DNA from 2 places in the Claveliimonas bilis genome. Region 1 is predicted to be linked to the other one. Evidence: riboswitches for the same ligand, from Rfam matches in the RefSeq annotation. Region 1 holds a riboswitch; the other holds the start of a gene.
The links. A riboswitch is a leader RNA that binds a small molecule or an ion and turns the genes downstream of it on or off. The one in region 1 is predicted to bind glycine.
Positions count from the first base shown of each region.

Region 2: linked by a shared signal. The riboswitch ahead of R2J37_RS09425 (APC family permease) and the one ahead of R2J37_RS07375 (GrdX family protein) in region 1 are both predicted to bind glycine.

Region 1 is NZ_AP027742.1:1,515,448-1,520,710, forward strand. Features, by position in the region: gene R2J37_RS07365 (alanine/glycine:cation symporter family protein) at 1-657, shown strand, start outside; gene R2J37_RS07370 (IS30 family transposase) at 841-2,154, shown strand; glycine riboswitch at 2,522-2,635, shown strand; gene R2J37_RS07375 (GrdX family protein) at 2,837-3,214, shown strand; gene R2J37_RS07380 (glycine/sarcosine/betaine reductase component B subunit) at 3,291-4,571, shown strand; gene grdB (glycine reductase complex selenoprotein B) at 4,592-5,263, shown strand, end outside.
Region 2 is NZ_AP027742.1:1,893,403-1,898,665, forward strand. Features, by position in the region: gene R2J37_RS09415 (sulfurtransferase) at 1-690, opposite strand, end outside; gene rpsU (30S ribosomal protein S21) at 957-1,133, opposite strand; gene R2J37_RS09425 (APC family permease) at 1,248-2,591, opposite strand; glycine riboswitch at 2,702-2,800, opposite strand; gene alaS (alanine--tRNA ligase) at 3,002-5,263, opposite strand, start outside.

The sequences.
Region 1 (5,263 bases):
GGAGCTTTTGCGCCGTCTTCTATTGCAGGAGGTGCAGTTGGCGCTACTATTAAACTGGCTCTGACAAAAGGTGTTGCCCGCGGACTTTTCTCAAATGAAGCAGGTATGGGATCCACACCTCATGCGCATGCGGTTGCGAAAGTGGATCATCCGGTTGAGCAGGGGCATGCCGCTATGATCGGCGTATTTATTGATACCTTTGTTGTGCTGACAATGACAGCACTTGTAATTGTTACAACCCGTGCATTGCCGGAGTCCTACAAAGTAGTGGACGGAGGATATACAGCGGCGGCACTTAGCCAGTTTGCATATTCTCTTGTATATGGAAAAGGCGGAGAGATATTTATTGCAATCTGCATGTTCTTCTTTGCATTTTCCACGATCGTGGGATGGTATTTCTTCGGTCAGGCAAATATCAAATATCTGTTCGGACCCAAGGCAGTGCCGATCTACTCTATACTGGTATGCATCTGTGTATTCCTGGGGTCTCTGGCGCAGGTAGATCTTGTATGGAATATGGCGGACTGCTTCAACAGTATGATGGTTGTGCCGAATATAATCGGTCTTCTGGCCCTTAGTGGAATGGTGAAGAAAGTACATGATGATTATTTTAATAACTTCCTTCCGAAACAAAAGGAAAATATGAAAAATAAATAAAAACATATATTTTGAATTGTGCAATACGCACAAAAGTGAGTTTGTTTTTTCCCAAAAATGAAATTTTAAATTCCACCTCTCCTACGGGTAGTAGCGTTTACTTCTGCACAGTTGATATTTACTCTTTCATACATCCATGGTATGGTTATCTCTCCTTCTGACAGCAGTAGAAGGAGGCTCATCATGAGTAAATATATTCCTGGTAACCAAAAACATCTTACCCTTGAAAACCGTATCTATATCGAAAACGAACTAAATAAGGGCACTTCCTTTAAGGATATTGCCAGGTTCCTGTGTAAGGATCCTACTACAATCTCTAAAGAAGTCAGGGCTCACCGTCTCTCAGACTGGTATCACAAAGGGACTTTCTATAATGCCAAAAACTTCTGTATTCACCGCTATCACTGTAAGAAAACGAACGCCTGTGGAAAGATTGTCCTGTGCGGAATCAAATGCGCATCCTGTCCTACCTGCAACCAAACCTGCAGAAACTTTGAAAAAGAGCATTGCGTAAGGCTTGACCGGGCTCCCTATGTCTGCAACGGCTGTACGAAAAAAATCAATCACTGCACGCTTGCCCACAAATACTCTTATAACGCCAGGTTCGCTGACAGGAAATACCGGGAAAAACTCCGGGATTCTAGAACAGGTATTAACATGACCAAACGGGAGCTTCACAAAAAGGATCAGATCATTTCCCCTCTGATCGAACAGGGACAGTCTCCCTATCATATCCTGACAAACCATCCGGAGCTGGATATGTCCGTCCGTACCCTGTATTCGTATCTTGACCAGGGACTCTTTACGGCAAGGAACATAGATCTGAAACGGAAAGTTCATTTCAAACCAAGAAGGTGCCATAAAACACAGATCACGGACAGAGCAGTCTTTAGCAACCGATTATATCATGACTTCTGTTCCCTTGCCCTTACAGGCTATGTCCAGATGGATACTGTCCATTCTTCCAGGGAATCAAAAAAGACCTTGCTGACCATGTTTTTCACCAAAGAAAAACTCTTCCTTGCTTTTCTGATGAACCGCTGCACCAAAGGCGCTGTCCGTCTTGTTTTTGACCGTCTGGAAAAGCGTATGGGAACCTATGAATTTACTTCCGTGTTTGAATATATCCTCACGGACCGGGGCTCTGAATTTGGTGATCCGGATGCTTTGGAAACCGGCGTAAACGGAATACAGCGTTCCAGCATTTATTACTGTGACCCGATGCAGAGTGGGCAGAAGGGCGGATTGGAACAAGCACACACGATGCTGCGGATGATCCTCCCAAAAGGAACCAGTTTTGAATTCCTTACACAATGGGACGTAAACCTGATTGTGAACCATATCAATTCCACACCGAGGGAAAGCCTGGGTGGGAGGACGCCATACAGCGTCGCGTTGGAAGCACTTGGAGAAGAGGTCTTAAACGCATTTCAGCTTAGACCGATTGCCCCGGATGAGGTAAATCTGACGCCTAAGCTGATCCGCTTTAATCACTAATCAACTGATCGAAATCTGCTGTCAGACTGGAAGTAAACGTTTCACATTTTTTAGATGTGGCCGGTGGAATTCAGTCCCGCACACCGTATTCCAGCGGTCCGTTTCCCATGCCCAGAAATCAAGTATTTTTCGATGAGTTTAGCTAATTATAACAGAAAACTGGAGATTTTGCTTAAAAATCCCCTGTAAAATCCGCGAAAAATAAAGTATGGTGGAATTTACCTCTTCACCGGAATTTAAAATTTCAATTTAGCAGTTTGTTTTTTCATAGGTGTTGCAAAAAAAACGTTCATAATGTACTATAGACACATAGAATAATTCAGTAAAATATATGTAGAAAATCTATAAGTAAATTTTGACAGCAGGTAGATTTTTCCTACGAGAGAGCTGTGACGATGCAGCCGCCGAAGAGGCAAACCGCAAGGATGAGGGTGAACATCCGGGCGGTGAAACTTTCAGGCAAAAGGATTAGGGAAAGTACTGCATTCTGGATCTTGTAAGAGCTGGCAGAGTAAAAGTGTTCTGCGCAGACAATAAGACAAAAGACAGAAGAGGGCGATGAACACACAGAAGTGTTTTCAACGTCCTTTTTCTTTTTAACGTAACTCTTTGTTTATCTATAGAAAAGTCCTATAGAGCAAAAAGTTCTCTTACAGACATCTTTGGGAAGGAGATTGAAAACGTGGCAAGCTATAGTGTCCTGACAAACAATCCTCTTGTTCGCGATACGCTGAAAGACAAAAAAGAGGTCATTTATAAAGAAATTTCTTACGAAGATGTTTTGCGGGAAGCAAGAGACAGAGTATACCGGGGATACAGGCTTTTATCACATCCTTTATCAGGAAGTGTAAAACCTAATGAAACACCATACAAATCCATTATGATTGGGAACAGAAAGGAGGAGATTGACGCACAGTCCGTCAGGATCATAGAATCCGCTATAGAATCATGCCGGAAGTTTGTTTTTAAATCTGACAAATATAAGCCGGAAGTGTATAAGGATTTTCAACTGATCGACTGGACTTTGCTGGAAAGTGCAATGGCATCGGCAGATGCGTAGTAATGCCTTGAGATGGTTTTTCTGTGAAGCCAGAAAACAAAAAAGAAAACAATGATTAACAAGGAGGGAACACACAGTGAAATTAGAAATGGGGCACATATACATTAAGGACATCCAGTTTGCAAGCGAGTCAAAAATCGAAGACGGAATCCTCTATGTATCCGAAGAAGAAGTAAAGAAAGTAGCTCTGGAGGACGAGAAGATCAAAAGCGTATCCTTTGATATTGCCCGTCCGGGAGAGTCTGTTCGTATTACACCGGTAAAGGATGTAATTGAGCCGCGTGTGAAAGTAGAAGGCAAGGGAGGAATCTTCCCGGGAGTGATCGCCAAAGTTGATACAGTAGGAAGCGGAAAGACTTATGCGCTTAAAGGAATGGCAGTTGTAACTGCAGGACGTATTGTCGGATTCCAGGAAGGTATCATTGATATGACTGGCCCGGGAGCAGAATATACTCCATTTTCACAGACAAATAACCTGGTAATGGTATGTGAACCAGTTGATGATATCAAACAGCATGACTATGAAAAGGCAGTGAGATTTGCAGGATTCAGAGTGGCAGTTTATCTTGGGGAACTGGCACGTAACCTGACACCTGACGAGACAAAAGTATATGAGACATGTACGATCAAGGAAGGATTTGAGAAATATCCGGATCTTCCAAGAGTTGCTTACGTTCAGATGCTTCAGAGCCAGGGACTTCTGCATGATACATATGTATACGGCGTAGATGCAAAGAAAATTGTTCCGACAATTTTAAGCCCGACAGAAATTATGGATGGTGCGATCGTATCAGGAAACTGTGTATCCGCATGTGACAAGAACCCAACTTATGTACATTTGAATAACCCGGTTGTCCATGACCTTTTTGAGGAACATGGAAAGACGATCAACTTTGTATGCCAGATCATTACAAATGAGAACGTATACCTGGCAGACAAGCAGCGTTCCTCTGACTGGACAGCAAAACTTTGTAAAATGCTGGATCTGGACGGTGTTATCGTATCACAGGAAGGTTTCGGTAACCCGGATACAGACCTTATCATGAACTGTAAGAAGATTGAAGCAGAGGGTGTTAAGACTGTTATTATTACAGATGAATACGCAGGACGCGACGGAAAATCCCAGTCTCTTGCAGACGCAGACGTTGCAGCAGATGCAGTTGTAACAGGCGGAAATGCAAATGAGGTTATTATTTTGCCGAAGCTTGACAAAGTGATCGGAACACTGGATTATGTGACAAAGATTGCTGGTGCAAGTGAAGAAACATTGCGCGAAGACGGCTCCTTAGAGGTTGAGCTTCAGGTAATTACCGGAGCAACAAATGAGACTGGCTTTAACAAGCTGAGCGCAAGATAGAAGGGAGGACATACGCGAAAATGAGTAAAATAAAAGTAGTACATTACATTAATCAGTTCTTCGCAAATATCGGTGGAGAGGAAAAAGCAGATTACCCGGCAGAGCTTCGTGTAGGCGAAGTAGTAGGACCAGGTATGGCGTTCAATATGAACTTTAAGGATGAAGCAGAAATTATTGCAACAATCGTCTGCGGTGACTCCTATTTCAATGAAAACCTTGACAAGGCAAAAGCAGATATCCTTGCTATGGTAAAAGAGCAGGCGCCTGACGTATTTGTTGCAGGACCGGCTTTCAATGCAGGACGTTACGGCGTTGCATGCGGAACGATCGCAGCAGCGGTTCAGGAAGAACTTGGTATTCCGGCAGTTACAGGTATGTATGTAGAGAATCCAGGTGCTGATATGTTCAAGAACCAGGTATACATGGTATCTACAAAGAACAGCGCAGCAGGTATGAGGGATGCAGTGGGCAAGATGGCTCCTCTTGCGCTGAAGCTTGCGAAAGGCGAAAAGATCGGCGCTTCCTGTGAAGAAGGATATATGCCGAACGGCATTCGTGTAAACTTCTTTGAGAAGGAGAGAGGATCCAAACGTGCAGTGAAGATGCTCCTTCAGAAACTGGCTGACAAGCCGTATGTGACAGAATATCCGATGCCGAGCTTTGACAAAGTAGCTCCGAATCCGGCTGTGAAA
Region 2 (5,263 bases), 380 kb from region 1:
AATACTGACAAGCTTAAAATTATCATCTGTTTCCAACTTTTCTTTTGCAGTTTCAATACTTACCCAATATTCCGGGTGTACGGGAGCTTCTGTTCCAAAATCTTCAACCGGCTCGCCCTCGTTTGCTTCTGTCTCTGTGTCATATCCTGCACTCTTCCAAGCATCAATGCCGCCATTAATAATCTTGACATCCTCAACACCTGCCCATATATATCCGTAAGCCTGTCTTTCCGGACAGCCCGAACCATAAAGTACTACTTTTGTATCTTTAGTAATACCATGACTCAAGAGATTATCTACTACTTCATCTGCTGACAAGAGATTATATTTTCCTTCCTCACTTCCTGTGGCATCCTCAACTTCACAAAGATCCACATATATGGCTCCCGGAATATGACCTTCCTGATATGACGTACTGTCTGCCACATCGCCATATCCTACCTCCGCAATCAGAATGTCCTCGTATCCTTCCTGCTCGCCATTTAATGCGCTGTTTACCCACTGTGGGGTTACGTAGACAGTTTTTGTCTCCACTGCCTCTACAGGTTCACTTTCTGCGCTCTCATCTGTTGTCTCATCCGTAGACTCCTGGGTAGTCTCCTCCTCTGTGGATGTGTTAGAGCCGCAGCCTGCCAGTACGGAAGCTGTCATAGCCATACATAAAAATGCAGCTAATACTCTTTTTTTCATAATACCTTTCAAACCTCCTTGAGACTAATATATCCTCGTTTATTATAGCTATACAGCTCGTCTTCGTCCAATAGATAAGAACAATATATAGTTGTGTATATAGATTTCATCTATATGTTGTGATATTTTCAAAAAATCCCACCCTTATTCTCAATTTTGGACACCATTTACTGCAATTTGGGACGTAACAAACTTTAAAAGTGTTACGTCCCAAATTGCGCAAAAAAAGATGGCACTTAATCGTGCCACCTTCACTTTTGCACATATTAATTATACTTACGTTTTCTAGCTGCTTCAGATTTCTTTTTACGTCTTACGCTTGGTTTCTCGTAATGTTCTCTTTTACGAATCTCCTGCTGAATACCAGCTTTCGCGCAGTTTCTTTTAAATCTGCGTAAAGCACTATCTAACGTCTCGTTTTCTTTAACGATTACATTTGACATAGTCTCACACCTAACCTCCCCTCCAGCCCTATATTGTGCATCATACGACTGTTCGGGTATATTTATTGCACTACATAAGATTATAGCACATTTTTCCTGTACGTCAATGGTTTTTTATCGCTTTTTTTCCTGCAGCACCGCTCTTTTCCTGACATTCCTGTACACCGGAATGCCAATAAGCGTCACAAGTATGCTTCCGGCAGACAGTAGTGTAGACTGTATTCCTGCAAGGAAAATCTGATTTATGATTACATAAATGCCGCTTACGATCGCAATAATAGGAACCACCGGATAAAGAGGAACTTTATATGTGCGGACAGCGTCCGGCCAGTCCCGGCGAAGTTTCATAACACCAATAAATGTCAAAGTATAGAACATCCAGCTTGATATGACCGCCAAGTCTGTCAGGAGATTAAATCTTCCGCTGACTGCATATATGCAGCCGATTCCTCCTACAAGGATAATGGAGTTGACCGGTACCTGCGCTTTATTAAGAACAGCCAGTGTGTCTGAAAACGGAAGGCTCTTTGTTGCTGCCAAGGAATATGCCACTCTGGATCCGGAAAGTACAAATCCGTTGCAGGCTCCAAATACAGAAATCATAATTCCTACTGCCACCAGCTTTCCGCCCATCTCTCCAAACAATTCAAGCGCCACCGCCGAAGCCGGAGCTGAAAGAGACGCCAGCTGATCTGCCGGAAGTACCCAGAGATAAGCGATATTGATTACAAAATAAACTGCCATGATCACAGATACGCCACCTACAATTGCAATAGGAAGATCTCTTCCCGGCTTTTTCATTTCTCCTGCAATAGCCCCTACATTTGTCCATCCTTCAAATGCAAAAAGAATTGCAACCATCAGCTGCCCCAGCACAACTGCCGGATTCAGTCCCTCTCCCACCATTGGAGTAAAGATTGCATTTCCGCCGCCGCCTTTCAGGAAACCAAATACCATAAGAAGAAGCAGAGGAATTAATTTACATACAGTAAAAATAACCTGCACGCCGCCACCCACGCTGGAACCGAGGCTGTTAAGAAAAATAATAAGAATGATCACACCCACAGCAATGGGGATCATAAAGCTCTCACCCACAAACAACGCCGCCTGCTGGGCAAAAGCCACTGCCAGCGCGGAAATCATAGCCGGATAAAACACCAGTGTCTGTATCCATCCTGCAAGAAAGCCAACAATCGGACTATAAATCTCTTCCAGATAGGCCACCATCCCTCCGGTCTTTGGTATCATGATCGCAACTTCTGCAAAGGTAAGAGCCGCTGCAATACTGGCAAGTCCTGTGATCACCCATGCCAGTATTCCCAGCCCCGGTGCACCTCCAGTCACCGTATAGATTGCCTGTGGCTTAAAAAACACGCCGGAGCCGATCACACAACCTACTACTGTGGCCATCGCGGTAGCCACTCCAAGATTTTTTTTCAATCCTTTGTTCTCATTCATTTTTCTCATCTCCTTTTCTTTTGAAATCACCAATTCTTCTTCCGGCGTGCTCCGCGCCGAAATGAACCTTAAAAATGCGCACAAAAAATACAGGGCATCAAAAAGGAACACCCTGTATCTCTGTTTCTTTTACCTGAAAGCATTACCCCGTCGGTGCCTGCACCTGACAACTGCAAGGAATCGGCGCTGGTCTTTCCAGAGTTCCATCAGCAGCAGGTACAGTACCTGAAAGTTTCTCTCAAGCCCCGGGCAGAGCTTCGAAATTGCTTCGTCGGTTTTCCGTCTGCACAGCGGAAATCTCCCTTACTGCTTCATCTGGTCTGATCTCTTTTGTGTGTCCAGTATAAAGGATGAAACTCTATTCGTCAACCATTGTTATTTTCTTACCACTTATTGATGCTTTTATCGATTTAAGAAATCTGCTCTGCCAGCACTTCCTCTGCCTTTTCCAGCGCTTCTGCAATACCGTCCGGATTTTTTCCTCCGGCCTGAGCCATATTCGGACGTCCGCCTCCGCCTCCGCCTACAAAGGAAGCGATGGCCTTAATGAGATTTCCTGCATGGGCACCTGCTTTTACAGCGCCTTCTGTGGCAGTAGCCATAAGATTAACTTTGCCGTCAATCTGAGAAGCGATCACCACAACTCCCTCTCCCAGCTTTTCTTTCATCTGATCCCCAAGATCACGAAGTCCGTTCATATCCACTCCGTCTGTACGCACAGCCAGAAGTTTCATGCCTGCCACTTCCTTCACCTGATCTGTCACATCTCCCATGGACTCTTGAGCCAGCTTGCTCTTCAGACTTTCTACTTCGCTGTGAAGTTCCTTATTTTCTGCAAGAAGATGGGAAATCTTTTCTGCAAGATGATCCGGAGACGCCTTTACAAGTTTGGCAGCCTGCTCCAGTTTTTCTTCCATTTCATCGTAATATTTCAGCAATCCCTTTGAGGTCAGTGCTTCTATCCTCCGTACTCCGGCAGCAACTCCGGTCTCGGAAATGATCTTAAATGCTGTGATCACTCCAGTATTGTCCACATGTGTTCCGCCGCAGAACTCTTTGGAAAATTCTCCCATGCTGACAACCCGGACAATATCACCGTACTTCTCTCCAAAAAGAGCAGCAGCACCTGTCTTTTTTGCTTCTTCGATAGGCATATTTTCTGCTTTTACCGGCAGAGCGTTCATGATCTGCTCATTAACAATCCGCTCTACTTCTTTGATCTCTTCTTTTGTAAGGGCGGAAAAATGCGTAAAGTCAAAGCGCAGTCTGTTCTCATTGACAGAAGATCCCGCCTGCTCCACATGGGTGCCAAGTACCGTCCGCAGTGCCTGCTGCAATAAATGTGTAGCACTGTGATTCCGTGCGGAAAGCGCTCTTTTCTCCTGATCGATTTCCAAAGAAACATGGTCGCCTACCTTCAGCATGCCGCTTACAACATGTCCTACATGACCGATCTTACCGCCCAGAAGCTTAATTGTATCTTCCACCTCAAACACGCCGTCCTTGGTACGGATAAATCCTCTGTCCGCTTCCTGTCCGCCGCTTGTGGCATAGAACGGTGTCTCTTTCACGAAAACAGTTCCCTTCTCCCCATCGGAAAGGGCATCCACAATCGCATCATCTGTTGTCAGAACAATAATATCAGATTCCCAGGAAAGGTGCTCATAGCCGACAAAGGTTGATGTGACAGACGGATCAATAGACTCATAGATTGTCACATCAGCTCCCATGTAGTTTGTCTCTCCGAAGGTTCCCTTAGCAGTCTCTCTTTGCTCTTCCATCGCTTTTTCAAAGCCTTCCTCGTCGATCTTCATTCCCTTTTCTTCCAGAATTTCTCTTGTCAGATCAACCGGGAAGCCGTAAGTGTCATACAGCCGGAAAGCCTCTGTACCGGAAAGTACCTTTGTATGCTCCTTCTCCATCTTCTCTTCCAGTCCTTCCAAAATGGAAAGTCCCTGATCAATAGTCCTGTTAAACTGTTCTTCTTCTTTTGTAATAACCTTAAAGATAAAATCCTTTTTCTCTTCCAGTTCCGGATATCCGTCCTTGGATCCATCGATCACTGTCTGCGCAAGCTGAACCAGAAATTCTCCCTCTATGCCAAGAAGGCGTCCATGGCGGCAGGCACGACGCAGCAGACGGCGAAGAACATAGCCTCTTCCACTGTTGGAAGGAAGGATCCCATCGGAAATCATAAATGTGACAGAACGGATATGATCTGTGATCACACGTACTGATACATCGGTTTTATATTCCTTCCCGTATTCCTTTCCTGCAATCCTGCAGACATGCTCCCGAAGGTCACGGATCGTATCCACATCAAACATGGAATCCACATCCTGTACCACACACGCCAGACGTTCCAGTCCCATTCCCGTATCAATATTTTTCTGTTCCAATTCTGTATAATGATTATGTCCGTCATTATCAAACTGGGTAAACACATTATTCCAAATTTCCATATAACGGTCACAGTCGCAGCCTACTGTACAGTCAGGCTTTCCGCATCCATATTCCTCTCCGCGGTCATAGTAAACTTCCGAGCAGGGACCGCATGGACCAGACCCATGTTCCCAGAAGTTATCTTCTTTCCCGAAACGGAAAATCCGATCTGCCGGAATACCAATCTGCTTATTCCAGATCTCCCATGCTTCGTCGTCTTCCAGATAAAC